Regions from separate parts of the Cellulosimicrobium sp. GQ32 genome, predicted to be linked through region 2. Evidence: predicted binding sites of a transcription regulator. Region 2 holds the regulator's gene; the other holds the start of a gene.
What was found. The regulator HrcA, encoded in region 2, represses chaperone genes, less so after heat shock. The targets are predictions, from matches to a motif close to TTNGCACTCGNNNNNNNCGAGTGCNAA.
Positions count from the first base shown of each region.

Region 1: the regulator HrcA is predicted to act here: its motif matches at 1,874-1,900, upstream of AC6CH9_RS14965 (FmdB family zinc ribbon protein).

Region 1 covers NZ_JCAXEP010000009.1:43,845-51,589, reverse strand. Annotated here, with positions in the region: gene AC6CH9_RS14970 (penicillin acylase family protein) at 1-1,707, opposite strand, end outside; gene AC6CH9_RS14965 (FmdB family zinc ribbon protein) at 1,993-2,295, shown strand; gene AC6CH9_RS14960 (SAF domain-containing protein) at 2,453-3,181, shown strand; gene mscL (large conductance mechanosensitive channel protein MscL) at 3,338-3,805, shown strand; gene AC6CH9_RS14950 (hypothetical protein) at 4,030-4,269, opposite strand; gene AC6CH9_RS14945 (PDDEXK-like endonuclease domain-containing protein) at 4,623-7,745, opposite strand, start outside.
Region 2 covers NZ_JCAXEP010000008.1:120,636-128,380, forward strand. Annotated here, with positions in the region: gene AC6CH9_RS14280 (PhoH family protein) at 1-498, opposite strand, end outside; gene AC6CH9_RS14285 (HIT domain-containing protein) at 620-982, opposite strand; gene AC6CH9_RS14290 (16S rRNA (uracil(1498)-N(3))-methyltransferase) at 979-1,791, opposite strand; gene dnaJ (molecular chaperone DnaJ) at 1,805-2,926, opposite strand; gene hrcA (heat-inducible transcriptional repressor HrcA) at 3,060-4,076, opposite strand; gene AC6CH9_RS14305 (MFS transporter) at 4,158-5,621, opposite strand; gene AC6CH9_RS14310 (DUF3097 domain-containing protein) at 5,789-6,652, shown strand; gene AC6CH9_RS14315 (hypothetical protein) at 6,737-7,745, opposite strand, start outside.

The DNA of each region.
Region 1 (7,745 bases), on a different contig from region 2:
GCGGATGCGCTGGGAGCGGTAGCCGTAGTCCCAGTCGGTCGTGAGGAACGGCGCGACGCCGGTCGGCAGGACGGCCTGGTTGGCGGCGACGACGAACCCTTCGGCCGGGTCGACGACGCGAGGCATCTGCTCGCTCGGGACGTAGCCCTGCCAGTCGTAGCGCTCGTCGGAGCCGTCGCGGGGCCATGTGCCGTCCGACGGCACCTCGGCGTCGGGCACGGCTTGGCGGACCGGGATCTTGCCGGGCGCCTGGTAGCCGATGTGGCCGTCCGCCGTCGCGAAGACGATGTTCTGCGCGGGCACCTCGAACAGCGCCGCGGCGGCCTGCATGTCGTCGGCGTCCTGCGCGAGGTTGAACGCGAAGACCGCGTCGGCGGTGCGGCCCGGCTCGAGCGCGGTCCACTGGAGGGAGACGGCGTACTCGCCCAGGCGCGTGTCGAGGGCGGGGGTGTCGACGGCGGACTCGGTCGCGGGGATCGCCTCGGAGACGATCGGCCCGTGCACGGTCGAGCGGATCTCGAGCTCGACGTCCTCTCCCCCGGCGACGCTCAGCGTCTCGGTCCGGGTCTCGAGCGGCACCCACTCGTCGCCGCGCAGGTAGGTGTCGTCCCGCACGCGCTCGACGAAGAAGTCGGTGACGTCGGCGCCCATGTTCGTCAGCCCCCACGCGAGCTGCGCGTTGTGGCCGATGATGACGCCGGGGAAGCCGGCGAACGAGAAGCCTGCGACGTCGAACGCGCACTGCGGCCCGACCTCGTTGCAGTGCAGCCCGACCTGCGCCCAGATCCCGGGGGCACCGAGGGCCAGGTGCGGGTCGTTCGCCAGGATCGGCTTGCCGCTCGCGGTGTGGTCGCCGGAGACGACCCACGAGTTGGAGCCCGTGCCCTCCCCGCGCCCGATGAGCACGGGGACGGCGTCGAGCGCGCGGTCGGCGGCCTCGAGCGCGCCCTGGAGATGGTCCGAGCCGTACGCGGCGCGGGCTTCGGGGCCGAGCTCGAGCGCGACCTGCTGAGGGTTCTCGAGCTCACCGGGGTCGAGGATCGGCGCGTTGACGTCGGACGGGTAGGCGGGGAAGAGCGCGGCGACGCGCCCCGCATCCTGGAGGGTGCTGTACGACAGCGCGCGCTCCAGCTCGTCGTCGTAGTTGCCGCGGAGGTCCCACGCCATCGCCTTCAGCCAGGCGAGCGAGTCGACGGGGTCCCAGGGCTCGGGCTCGGCGACGTCGACCTGGAGCCCGAGCACGGTGTACTCGATCGCGATCTCGGACGGGCTGCGGTTCTCGAGGTAGGCGTTGACGCCCTCGGCGTAGGCCTGGAGGTAGGCCTTCGTCTCGGGCGCGACGACGTCCCACTCCTCCTCGGCGACCTGCCGCCAGCCGAACGTCCGCGTCACGGTGTCGGCGGCGATCGCGTCGGGGTTGTCGCCCACGAGCTCCGCGAGCCGACCCGCGGTGACGTGCCGGCGGTAGTCCATCTCGAAGAAGCGGTCCTGCGCCTGGACGTAGCCCTGCGCGCGGAAGAGGTCCTCGGGCGTGTCCGCGTAGATCTGCGGCACGCCCTGGGCGTCGCGCAGCACCGTGACCTGACCCTCGAGCCCGGGGAGCTCGACCTCGCCGGACGTCTGCGGCAGCGGTCGGCGCACCGTGACGACGACGAAGGCGGCACCGGCGACGATCGCGAGGACCAGGAGCACGGCGACGCCGATCAGGACGCGCCGTCGTGCCGAACGCCGGCGCCGGGGCGGAGCCGGCGCCTCGGCCGGCGTCGCGGGGTCGGCACCGGGGACGGAGTCACCGGCGGGGGCCTCGGCGGGTTCGTGCACAGACACGGATGCGAGACTACCCGGCCCGGGGCGGGCACCGAGCCGCGTATGATTAGCACTCGGAAGTTTCGAGTGCCAGGCGGTGTTGACACCGTACGACCCGGCCGAGACCGACCCGATCCCGACCTGCCGGTGGCCGCCCGACGGCCGTCTCGTGAACGAGGAGAACCCGTGCCCACCTACGCGTACACGTGCACCGCCTGCGGTCACGCCTTCGACATCCACCAGTCGTTCAGCGACGCCGCCCTCACGGTGTGCCCCGAGTGCTCGGGTCGCCTGCGCAAGGTGTTCTCCTCGGTCGGCGTGACGTTCAAGGGCTCGGGCTTCTACCGCACCGACTCGCGATCGGGCGGGAAGTCCTCGACGACGCCCGCCGCCTCGAAGCCGGCCTCCTCCTCCGCCACCTCCGGCGCGAGCGGCACGTCCGGCAGCTCGAGCACGTCATCCTCGTCGGGAAGCTCGACCGCCTCCTGACCTGACGCCCGGGGGCGTGGTCCGCGGCGGGTCTGCCACCGGAGGCCGACCACAGCGTCGTTCCGGACGGCGCGTCCGGGCGCCGACGCCGCGTCCTGTCCACAGGTCCGCACCGGTCGGCGCCGGCTCTCGCCGGCGCGCGGCTACGGTCACGCGCATGCTGCGCTCGCCCCGCCTCCCGGATCCCCAGCCGCGACCCGACCGCTCGCCCGCGCGGCGACGGCTGCTGCGCGGGGTGTGGTGGCGGTCCCGCTTCGTCGTGGCCGCGCTGTGCTGCGGCGCCGCGTCCTCCGTGGTCGTCGGGGCTCTCCGCCCTCCCCCTCCACCGACCGCACCTGCCGTCGTCACCACGCGAGAGGTCCCGGCGGGGGCCGTGCTGACGGAGGCGGACCTCCGCGTGGACCCCGTGTCCGCGGAGGTCGTCCCCGCGGGCGCCGCGGCACTGCCCGAGGACGTCGTCGGGCGCCGCGCGACCGTGACCCTGCCCGCGGGCACCCTGCTCCAGGACGCGCTCGTCGCCGGCGGCGAGCTCGCCGCCGCGGCTCCTGCGGGCACGGTCGTCGCGCCCGTCCGGCTCGACCCCGGCGTCGCGTCCCTCCTCGGCCCGGGAGACCGCGTCGACCTCCTCGCCGCGGGTGACCAGGTGCTGACGACGGCGCTCACGGACCCGCCGGGAGACAGCCAGGACCGGGCGACCGTCGACCCCTACCTTGCCCGCGCGGCCGTCGTCGTCCCGGCACCCGAACCCGAGGGCGGGGGCGGGCTGCTCGGGACGGGCGGGGCGGGCGCGGACGTCGTGACGCTCGTCGCCGTGCTCCCCGAGGAGGCGGTCCGGCTCGCTGCCGTGAGCGGGCAGACGGCCGTGACGGCGGTCCTCGTGCCCTGACGGGCGACCCGAGCGGCGTGACGGGTGAACCCGACGCCGGTGCCCGACCCGCCGGGCCAAGCCGTTGCCCCTCGGTATCTCCGTTGGGAGGATCGCGCGTGCACCTGTCGTGGCACCGCCGCCACGCGGACCACCGACTCGAGAGGGAAGCAGCACATGAAGGGCGTGTTCCAGGGATTCAAGGAGTTCGTGCTCCGAGGCAACGCGATCGACCTGGCGGTCGGCGTCGTCATCGGCGCGGCGTTCTCCTCCGTCGTCGACGCGATCGTCACCTACCTCATCAACCCGATCATCGGCGCTATCTTCGGCAAGCCGGACATCTCGAACCTCTGGGACATCACGCTGCGCCCGGCCCACGGCAACGTCGAGGCCTCGGTCCTCTCCGTCGGCGGCATCCTCAACGCGATCCTCCAGTTCCTCATCATCGCGATCGCGCTCTACTTCGTCATCGTCCTCCCGATGAACAAGCTCGCCGAGCGCCGCAGCCAGGACGTCGAGCCGGAGCCCGAGGCACCGGCAGAGGACGTGCGCGTCCTCCAGGAGATCCGCGACCTCCTCGCCGCCCAGGCGGGCAGCGGCCCCGGCGCGGCACCGGGCGGCCCCACGCCGCCGCGGGGCTTCTGATCCCGAGCCGCCCGACCGCCGCCTGAGATCCCGCGGCACGGCGACCCTCGGACGAACCCGGGGTTGCTCCTCACCTCACGCCGTGAAGGGGGAACGACCCCGGGTTCGGCACCTCAGCGAGCAGCGCGGCGCCGACGACCGCCACGACGGGCCGACCGCGGGACTCGCCCGTGTCAGTGCCGGCAGTGCTGCGCGGTCAGCGCCCCGCCGTCCGTGCCGCGCGGTCAGTGCCGCCCGTAGTGCGGCGGGACGTCCCCGAGCAGCCGGTCGTCGTTCTCGCCGCGGCTGCCACGACCGGGCTGCGCCCCGTCACCCCAGCCTTCGGACCGCTCGTCGGCGCTCACCCCGGACACGACCTCGCTCTCCGTCCCCCGTCGCACGGCCCGCCGCGGCCGCCGACGCCGCCCCGCGCCGTCGGGCACGTCGTGCGGGCGGTCAGGACTCGGGTCGGACGCGGTGCTCACGCCCCCATCGTCGCACCGCGGGAGCGCCCGACGTCAGCCCTCACCCGCCCCAGCCGGCAAGACACGCGAGGACACCCCGCACGAGAGGCGCGCGACAAGCGGACCTGTACGACGACCAGCACGCGCGATCGCCGGCAGCACGGCCCACGGTGAGACGCCGTGGCGGGGTGGGAGGCGGCGCCGGGTCGTGGCGGGCCTGGCGGGAGCCGCGAGGAACGAGCGGCGGATGGTAGACCCGGCGCCGCCTCCCACCCCGCGCCCAGCCCGACCACGCGGGCAGTTCGCCCGGCCCCGCACCCAGCCCGGCCCCCGCACCCAGCCCGACCACGCGGGCAGTGATCACACGCCGACGGCTACAGGTCGTCGGCGCCGTGCTGCTCGTCGTCGTCGATCACCGGCACGACGACGATCCTGTCGCCCCCGCCGGTCTGCGCGACGCCCCCGGTCTCCGGGAGCCGCGCGTCGCGCACCGCCTGCACGACCCGCCGGATGCGCTCGGCCTCCTTGGCGGGGTCGAGGAACGCGGCGGCGGACCACACCTGCGCGACGGTCCACCCGATGCGCTCGAGGCGCTCGGCGACCTGCCGGTCCCGCACGCGCACGCTGCGCTCGGCGACGTACGCGGCGTCGTCCGTGAGGACGGCGACGAGGAGCTCGCCGGGCAGGTCGGGGTGGCCGACGACCAGCGGGATACGGTCGCCGTCGCCGATGCCGTAGTCGGTCTCGACGACGAGGCCGGCGCGCCAGAGGCGCTCGGCGAGGTCGAGCACGAGCCGGTCGGGGCTGCCGCCGAGGTCGACGCCGTTGCCGAGGGTCACCTGGTCGGCGGCGCCGCTGCGCTGCTCCGCGAGGTCGAGGACCTCGGCGAGCAGCCGGGCGCCTGCGCCGCGCAGGCGCTCGGGGTCGAGGTCGCCCGCGGTGAAGCAGGACACGACGTGGAGGCGACGGCGGGTCGCGCCGACGGAGTCGAGCAGCATCGCCTCGGCGCCGGGCGTGTTGAGGATGCCGAACCGGTGCAGCACGCGTCCGTGCGGCGTCCGGCCGAACCCGACGGACAGGACGATGGTGTCGCGCACGAGCCCGGCGACGCCGGACACGTCGGCGACGACGACGGGCTCGGCGCGGGAACCGGAGAAGAAGCCGGCGAGCGCGGGGTTCTGGCGCACCTCGACGAGGAGGGCGTCGCGGATGCGGTCGGCGTGCAGGGGCGTGACGGTGACGATCGCGAGGGACTCGTCGGGCCGCGTGAGAGCGTGCTCGATCGCGACCTCGACGACCCGGTCGACCTCGGCCTGGGTGCTCTCGACCGCGCCGGACGTCGGGTCGGGCATGCCGGCCCCGTCGACGACGTCGAGCTGCACGAGGACCTCGGCGCGCGGCAGGGGCGCGGGGCGCAGGACGCCGTCGTAGCCGTGCTCGGCGAGGAACGTCGTGACGAACGGGTCGCGGCGGGAGCCGTCGGCGAGCAGCTCGACCGACGGCAGGAGCTCGGCGAGGTCGCGCACGGTGTCGGTCGACGCGGCGCGCGGGTCTCCCACCGCGACGACCTGGCGTCCGCGGGCGAGCGCGGAGAGCACGAGCTCGACGGGCGCGTGCTCGATCGCGTCGAGCACCACGAGGTCGACGGTGCGCGTCGCGGGGACGAGGTGCGGCACGAGGGTCGGCGTGGCGACGAGCACGGGGCGGAGGCGTCGCAGCACGGCGGGGTGCTTCTCCGCCGTCTCCCGCAGGCTCACGAGCCGACCCTCGAGCAGCTCGGTGAACAGGTCCTCGGCCTCGTCGCGGTGCTCGCGCATCGCCGTCCCGAGGTGGTCGCGGACCGCTGCGCGCACCGGCGCCGCGAGGGACGCGACGTGCGTGCGGTCCAGGTCGCGGAACCGCCGGGCGAGCGCGTCGAGACCGGCGCCGTCCTGCCCGGCCAGGGCCTGGTCCTGGGCGAGCACCTGCTCGAAGACCGAGCTCCACCACGCGAGATCCAGCTCCGGGCCCACGAAGTCGGGCTCGACGCGGCGCGCTGCGAGGTCGGCGAGGAGCTCGCCGAGGCCGAGGTCGGTGAGCCGGCGCAGGATGGCGGTCCGCGCGGGCAGGGAGTCGAGGGACTCGGCGTCCTCGGCGAGCGCGTCCAGCCGGGTTGCGAGCGCGTCGAGCGGGGCGTCGAGGAGGTCGTTGCCGCCGGGGGTGCCGTCGAGCGTGGGCGTGAGCTCCTCCACGTCGATGCGCACGGCCTCGTGCGTGTCCTCGATCGCGGACAGCCCCTCGGGCAGGACGGGCCAGCCGCCGCGCGGGCACTGCTCCTGCCAGACCGCGCGCTGCGCCTGCACCTCGACGAGCGCGGCGTGCAGATCCGGTACGCGGACGCCGGGGCGGACCATGTCGCGAGCCTGGCGGCGCAGCCGGCGCCGGGCGAACCAACCCATCTCGACGCCGCGCTGCTCGCGCCACTGCTTGGTCGCGGTCGCCTCGACCATGTCCTGGGCGGTGCGCTCGAAGATGAGCGGCTGGAACACGTCGAGCGTTCCCCGCATCCCGCCGAGCATGGCGAGCTGGTCGCCCCACTGGCGCAGCGTCGTCGCGGGCGTGAGCCCCGTGCGCTGCGCGACCTGCTCGACCTGCGCGCGCAGCTGCGGGAGCGTGTGCGTGCGCAGCCGCTCGACGCGCACGAGCGCGTCGTGCGCCTCCTGCGCCGTGGTGAGGGCGGCGCCGTACCAGGGGGTCGACGTCGCGCGCGCCGTGAAGGCGCCGAGCAGCGCTGCCTCGCGCAGCTCGGCCGCGATCCGCTCCCGCTGCGGCCCGACGCCGAGCACGACCTCGGTCGTCAACCGCACCCGGGTGTCGGGGGCCGGGCGCTCGGCGGTCAACCGGGCGAGCGCCTGGAGCGCGTCGTAGGCGGAGACGCCCCACGGGTCGCGCACGAGGTGCAGCGCCTCGATGTACCCGGCGAGCCGGGCGCGCGCGCCGAGCAGCGCGTCGCGCGTGCGCGCGAGGTCCTCGTCCTCGCCCGGCTCAGGCTCGGTCGCCATCGCGGACAGCAGGCGGTGCGACGCCGTCTCGCGCCACGTCGGCTCCGGGACGATGTCGAGCACGAGGCCGCCGAGGCCCAGCTCGTCGAGCCGTGCGAGGAGCGCGTCCGCGGCGCGGCGGTGGCCGGGGACGTACAGCACGTGGCGCCCCGACGCCGCCGCCTCGGCGACGACGGCCGCGAGCGTGCCCGCGACGTCGGAACCGGCCGGCGCGTCGACGAAGAGGTGCGACCCGCTCGCGAGCACGTCGACGACGTGGCGCTGGGACGGGTCGAGGTCGCCGACGCCGCGCTCGTGCACGGGGTCGGCGTCGCCGACGCGTCGGGCGGGCAGCTCGGCGCGCAGCGCGGTGGCGGACCTCTCGTCCCCGGCGAGCGCGGCGACGACCTCGTGGCGCTCCAGTGCGGGCGCGAGCTCGTCGAGGTCGTCGACGAGGACCTGCCCCGGGTGCACGAA
Region 2 (7,745 bases):
GGACTGGAGCGCCTGCACGGCCTTGGCCATCGCGAGGTACGTCTTGCCGGTGCCCGCGGGGCCGATGCCGAACGTGATCGTGTTGGCGTCGATCGCCTCGACGTAGCGCTTCTGCCCGACGGTCTTGGGCCGGATCGTGCGCCCGCGGCTCGACAGGATGTTGAGCGTCAGCACCTCGGCCGGGCGGGACGCCGTCGCCGCCGTGAGCATCGCGATGGAGCGCGAGACGACGTCGGCGGTGAGCTGCGTGCCGGCCTCGACGACCTCGACGAGCTCGTCGAGCAGGCGCGAGGCGAGCGCGACGTCCCCCGGAGGGCCGGAGACGGCGATCTCGTTGCCACGCACGTGGACGTCGACCGAGCCGAACCCCTCCTCGACGGCGCGGAGCACGGAGTCGCGGCTGCCGAGGAGCGCCACCATCGGCACGTGGTTCGGGATGACGATGCGGTGCTCGACCCGGTGCGGCTGGGGGTCGGGTTCTCGGGACGGAGAGGTCATGAGCCGGCTTGCGCCGCTGCGCTCCTTCGGTCGGACGGTAGGGCCGGGGCCGCCAGGGCCCCGCAGATCGCCTCCATCGTACCGAGCGTGCCCGGGCCCCACACGTCCTTTCGCGCAGGGCTCAGGCGGGCGTCCACCCGAGCTCGGCGCCGGCGATGACGTGCCCGTGCACGTGGAACACGCTCTGCCCGGCGCGCGGGCCGGAGTTGAAGATCAGGCGGAACTGGCCGTCGGCCTGGTCGCCCGCGACCTCGTCGGCGAGCGCGACGACGTCGCTCAGCAGCTCCGGGTCGGCAGCCGCGAGCTGGGCGATGTCTCCGTGGTGGTCGCGCGGCACGACGAGCACGTGCACGGGGGCCTGGGGGTCGATGTCCCGGAAGGCGATCGAGCGCTCGCTCGTCGCCACGACGTCGGCGGGGAGCTCGCCCGCGACGATGCGGCAGAAGAGGCAGTCCGGGTCCGTGCGCGCGTCGGTGCTCGTCATGACCCCGAGGCTAGTCCAGGGCCGGCCGCCACGCCCCAGCGGCCGAGGCGCTCGGCGAGCAGCGCGACGGCGACGGGCCCGGCGGTCGACGTGCGCAGCACGTGCGGCCCCAGCCGGGCCGCGACCGCGCCGGCGGCCGTGAGGTCGGCGACCTCACGGTCGGAGATCCCACCCTCGGGACCGACGACGACCAGCACCTCGGGCGCCGGCCCGCCGTCCGCGGTCGCGCCGTCGGGCAGCGCGACGTCGGCGAGCGGCATCGCCGCCTCCTCGTGCAGCACGATCGCGCACCCGCCGCGCGCGACGACGTCGGCCGCCCGGGCGGCGAGGCCGCGCGAGTCGAGGGCCACCTCCACGTGCGGCAGGCGCGCGCGCCGCGCCTGCTTGGTCGCGGTGCGGACGGTCGCGAGCCAGCGCGCGCGGGACTTCGCGGCGCGCTCGCCCCGCCACACGACGACGGAGCGCTCCGCCTGCCACGGGACCACGACGTCGACCCCGATCTCGGTGGCCGCCTCGATCGCCATCTCGTCGCGGTCGCCCTTGGCCAGGGCCTGGACGAGCGTCACGACGACGGCGGGTGCGGGCTCGCGGTCGACCTCCTGGACGAGCAGGGTCACGCGGCCCGCGTCGGCGTGCTCGACGACGCACCGCAGGCGCAGCCCGTCACCGTCCACGACGTCGACCCGCTCACCCGTCCCGCGGCGCTGGACGACGCCTGCGTGGCGCCCCTCCGCCCCGTCGAGGACGTAGCGGTCGCCGGGCGCGACGGCGTCGAGCCCGGTCTCGGCGAGGAACACCGGAGCACTCACGCGCCCGCCCCTCTCAGCGCCCGGAGAGCTTGTCGCGCAGGCGCGAGAACACGCCCGGGTGCGCGGCGGACAGGCGCGGCTCGGGCCGCTCCTCGCCGCGCAGCGTCGCGAGCGTGCGCAGGAGCTGCTCCTGCTCCTCGTCGAGCTCGCGCGGCACCTGGACCTCGATGTGCACGTTGAGGTCGCCACGGCCGCTGCCGTGCAGGTGCCCGACGCCCAGGTTCTTGAGCGTGACGATCTGGCCCGGCTGCGTGCCCGGGCGGAGGTCGATCTCCTGCGCGCCGTCGAGCGTCTCGAGCTCGAGGACCGTGCCGAGCGCGGCGGCGGTCATGGGTACCTGGAGCGTGCAGTGCAGGTCGTCACCGCGGCGCACGAACGTGTCGTGGTTGCGCTCGCGGATCTCGACGTAGAGGTCGCCCGCGGGGCCGCCGGCCGGGCCGACCTCGCCCTGCGCGGTGAGCTTGATGCGCGTGCCGGTGTCGACGCCCGCGGGGACGTTGACCGTGATGCTCCGGCGGCTGCGCACGCGACCCTCGCCGGAGCACTCGGCGCACGGCTCGGGGATGACGGTGCCGAAGCCCTGGCACGCGGCGCACGGGGCGCTCGTCATGACCTGGCCGAGGAACGAGCGTGCCACGCGCTGGACCGTGCCGCGCCCGTGGCAGACCTCGCACGTGCGCGGCGAGGTGCCCGGACGACAGCACGAGCCGCCGCACGTCCCGCACACGACCGCCGTGTCGACCTGGAGCTCGCGCTGCGCGCCGAACGTCGCCTCGGACAGGTCGATGTCGAGCCGCACGAGCGCGTCCTGGCCGCGCCGTGCGCGCGGGATGGGGCCCTGCTGCGCCTGCCCGCCGCCGAAGAACGTCTCGAAGATGTCCTGGAAGCCGAAGCCGCCGCCCATGGGGCCGCTGCCGCCGCCGGGCGCGCTCGGGTCGACGCCGAGGTCGTACTGCTGGCGCTTCTCGGGGTTGGAGAGCACCTCGTACGCACGCGCGACGTCCTTGAAGCGGTCGCCCGCCTCCTCGCCCGCGACGTCCGGGTGCAGCTCGCGCGCGAGCCTGCGGTACGCCTTCTTGATCTGGTCCTGGCTGGCGTCGCGCGCCACGCCCAGGATCTCGTAGTAGTCGCTCACACGTCACTCTCTGCTGGTGCGGGTCGTGAGGCCGGCACGGGGCCGGTCGTGAAGGGTCTGGTGAGGGTCGTGAGACCGGCACCGGGCCGGTCGTCGAGGGTGCCTGCCGCGTGCGGGGAGGCCGCGGCGGGGCTCACGTGCCGAGCACCCGTGACAGGTAGCGCGCGACGGCGCGCACCGCCGCGATGGTCCCGGGGTAGTCCATGCGGGTCGGCCCGATCGAGCCGACGAGGGCGACCGTGTCACCGTCGTTACCGTAGCCGGTCGTCACGACGGAGGTCTCGACGAGGCCCTCGAGCTGGGTCTCGTGCCCGATCCGCACGCTCACGCCGGACTCCGCGGCCATCTCCGTGAGCAGGCCGAGGAGGACCACCTGCTCCTCGAGCGCCTCGAGGACCGGGCGCAGCGCGTGCTCGAACCGCATGCCCGCGCGGGCGAGGTTCGCCGTGCCCGCGAGCACGAGGCGCTCCTCGCTCTCCTCCGCGAGCGTCTGGGCGACGAGGTCGCCCACGGCGCGCACGAGCGGGGCGTCGTCGGGGTGGAAGCTCTCCGTCACGGCGGCGAGCCCCGGCGCGAGGTCGGCGAGGCGCTTGCCCGCCGCGGCGGCGTTGAGCCGCGCGCGGACCTCGACGAGCGTGCCCTCGTCGGGCACGCTCGCGACCTCGAGCGTGCGCTGCTCGACGCGCCCCGTGTCCGTGATGATCACGACGAGCAGGCGCGACTCCCCGACCGGCACGAGCTCGAGGTGACGCAACCCGGACCGGCTCAGGGACGGGTACTGCACGACCGCGACCTGACCCGTGAGCTGCGCGAGCAGGCGGCCGGCGCGGGCGATGACGTCGTCGAGGTCGACCCCTTCGGAGAGGAAGGTCTCGATCGCGCGCTTCTCCGGCCCCGACAGCGGCTTGACGCCCGAGAGGCGGTCGACGAAGAGGCGGTAGCCCTTGTCCGTCGGGATGCGGCCCGCGGAGGTGTGCGGCTGCGCGATGAACCCGGCGTCCTCGAGGGCCGCCATGTCGTTGCGGATCGTCGCGGGCGAGACGCCGAGGCTGTGCCGCTCGGTGAGCACGCGCGACCCCACGGGCTCGCGCGTGAGGACGTAGTCCTCGACGATGGCCCGCAGGACCTCGAGCCGGCGCTCCTCGCTCACGTCCACCTCCCGCGTGCCGCACCGTCGCCGCCCCGGGCGGGCGCGCGGGGCGTCGGCACTCTCGACCTCCGAGTGCCAATCCTACGCGTCCGCGCGGCCCGTCCCGCGGTCCTCCGCTCGTCGCGAACGCAGGTCCACGAGCCCGACGACGAGCGCGAGCGCGACGAGCACGATCGTCACGAGCAGCGCGCGCCCCGTCGCGTGCGCCGCCGTGTCGCCGCTCGCCAGCCCGCCGTAGTACACGGACAGCACGACCGAGATCCCGACCGCGGACCCGATGCGCTGGCCGAGCTGGAGCATGCTCCCCGCGACGCCCGCGCGCCTCACCGGGACCTCGGACAGCGTGAGGGTCTGGTTCGGCGCGATGACCGTGCCGCTGCCCGCCCCCGCGACCAGCAGCGCGCCCGCGAGCGCCGGCCCGACGGCTCCCGGGTCGTCCCCGAGCAGCCGCACGACGGCGTCGGCCGCGACCACCCCGACGAGGACGAGCAGCACGCCGCCCACGACGAGCTGACGGCCCCAGCGCGCGACCCACCGGCCCGAGAACCAGGCGGAGACCCCGGACGCGACCGCGAACGGCGTCCCGACGAGCCCCGCCTGGAGCGGCGTGTACCCGAGCTCGTCCTGGAGGTAGAGCGTGACGACGAGGAAGATGCCCGTGAAGCCCGCGAAGTAGGCGAGCCCGAGCAGCGCCCCGTTGCGGAACGACCCGAGCCCGACCACCTGCGGGTCGAGCACCGCCTCGCCCGTGCGGCGCTGGTAGCGCCGCTCCCAGGCGACGGCCGCGACCCCCGCCACGGCGGCCGCGGCCAGCCACCACCAGCGCGACGCGTCGTCGCCCTGTCCCGTGGTCGTGACGAACGGCATCATGACGCCGAGCGTCGCAGCGCCCAGGAGCGCCAGCCCGACGAGGTCGAGGCGGCGCGGGCCCCGCCCGGTCCGCGCGTCGGCGGGCGGTGGCCCGGGCACGAGCCGCCACGCGAACGGCAGCAGGACGGCGACGACCGGGAGGTTCACGAGGAACACCCAGCGCCAGCCGGCCGCGGAGCCGGCCGCCGCGATGATGAGGCCGCCGAGCAGCGGGCCGAGCGCCGTCGAGACGCCGATCGTCGCGCCGAACATGCCGAACGCCCGGCCGCGCTCGAACCCGGAGAACTGCTGCTGGATGAGCCCGACGACCTGCGGGTTGAGGATCCCCGCGCTCACGCCCTGGAGCAGCCGCGCGACGCCCAGCCACGTGTCGGTCGGCGCGAGCCCGCACGCGAGGCTCATGAGCGCGAAGCCCACCAGGCCCGCGATGAACAGGGAGCGCCGGGCGCCCGCGTCCCCGAGGCGGCCGGCGGGCACCAGGGCGAGCCCGAACGCGAGCGTGTAGCCCGCGACGACGAGCTGGAGCTCCGTGGGGCCCGCGTCGAGCGACGACTCGATCGACGGCAGGGCGACGTTGACGATCGAGACGTCGAGCGTCGTGACGAAGCCCACCGCGAGGCAGACGGGCAGCACGCGCCAGCGGTTCGGGTCCGGTTCGGCGCGCTGCGGGCTCACCGCTCCGTGGTACCACCCCGGCCCGGCACCGCGCGCGCCGGGAGCCGCACCCGGGGCCGGGTGCCGAGACGGGCCCGAGCGTCCGAGACCGGCCCTCGGAAGGTCGATGTCGCGACGCACGGCCCGATCTCGGCGGGGCGCGTCCGGCGCTGACCTAGGGTGACGGCGTGTCCTTCGACCGATACGGCTCCGACGTCCTCGGCGGCACGCCCGCCCCCGCCCACCACCGCGCACGACCGGTGTCCCGACCGCAGCCCGCCGAGCGCGGGCTCGTGGTCGAGGAGGTGCAGACCGGGTGGGTCGGCGCCGTCGTCCGCGTCGAGAAGTCGGGCGGCATGCACGTCGTCGTGCTCGAGGACCGCGCGCGCCGCACGCGGACGTTCCCGCTCGGGCCCGGGTTCTGGGTCGACGGCGAGCCGGTCGAGCTCACCGCGCCCGTCACCTCCCGCGCTCCCGCGGCCCCCGCGCGCACCGCGTCCGGCTCGCGGGCCGTCGTCGGGCAGCGGGCGCGCGTGGCCCGCGGCAGCCGCATCTGGGTCGAGGGCAAGCACGACGCCGAGCTCGTCGAGAAGGTGTGGGGCGACGACCTGCGCGTCGAGGGCGTCGTCGTCGAGCCGCTCCACGGCGTCGACGACCTCGCGGCGGCGCTCGCGGACTTCGGACCGACGCCGCAGCGCCGGGTGGGCGTGCTCGTGGACCACCTCGTCCCCGGGAGCAAGGAGCGGCGGATCGCCGACGAGGCCCTTCGCCGCTCCCCCGCGGGCACCGTGCTCGTGCTCGGGCACCCGTACGTCGACGTGTGGCAGGCGGTGAAGCCCGCGCGCGTCGGACTCGAGCGCTGGCCCGTGATCGAGCGGGGCACGGAGTGGAAGCGCGGCATCCTGCGCGAGCTGGGCTGGCCGGCGGAGTCCGCCGAGGACGTCGGCCGCGCGTGGCAGCGCATCCTCGGCACCGTCCGCACGTACGCGGACCTCGAGCCGTCCCTGCTCGGCCGCGTCGAGGAGCTCATCGACTTCGTCACCGCGCCCTGACCCCGCTCCGGGGTCCGGACGCGCCGCGCCCCGGCACCGACGAGCGGCACCGGGGCGCGGTGGACGGGCGACGACGACCGGCCGTCAGGCGGCCGGCACGCCCCCGGTGAGGCGGCGGTAGGCGAAGCCCACGGCCACGTAGCTCAGCGGGATCGTGACGAACAGTCCGAGGCCGCACGGGATCGCGCCGAGGATGTTGATGCCGAAGAGCGCGAGAAGCAGCAGGAACACCTGGCCGAAGTTCTTGGCCACGAGCGAGAAGCTCGTCCGGATCGCCGTGATCGCGTCGACGCCCTGATCGAGCGCGACGTAGTAGACGAACGCCGAGAAGAGCAGCACCGCGAAGCCCGGCAGGATGCACAGCACGAAGCCGATGCCCGTCAGGATGCCGACGATCAGCGCCGCGAGCAGCACGTTGACGACGTTGCCGATGCGGAAGAACGCCGCGACGTCCGGGCGGCGCCCGTCTACCTCGTCGAGCGCGCCGCGCGTGAAGAACGCGGTGATGAGGTAGCCGATGACGGTGCCGACGATCCCGAGCAGGATGCTCGTGAACGTGATGCCGCTGACGGCGGCGAAGTTGGTGTCCGTGTAGTCGAACTGGTCCTGGAACTGGTCGAACCCGCCCGTGATCCAGCTCCAGGCCACGTTGACGGCGATGAAGATGAGCGCGACGAGGATCCACGGCCCGAGGTTCGAGGTGACCTTGCGCCAGCCGTAGGAGATCGCCTCACCCACCGCGAAGGCGGGTCCCGTGTACCCGGGCTGGGCGCCGTAGCCGCCGGCCCCCTGGGGAAAGGAGCCCGGCGGCGGCGGGTAGGCGCCGGACGGGGGCGGGTAGGCGCCCGGCGGCGGGGCGGTCGGTCCCGGGGCCGTCGGGTCGCCCGGCGCGCCCGCGGGTGCGCCGTACGCTCCGGGTGCGCCGTACGCGGGCGGGCCCGACGGCGGTGCGGCCGGGTCCTGCGGCGCACCCCAGGCCGGCGGGCCCGACGGCGGCGCAGCGGGATCCTGCGGCGTCGCCCCGCCCGGACCGTAGGGCGAGGTCGGCGGAGCGTCGGGGGTCGCGGGTGGTGGGCCTGCGGGCTGGTCCGGG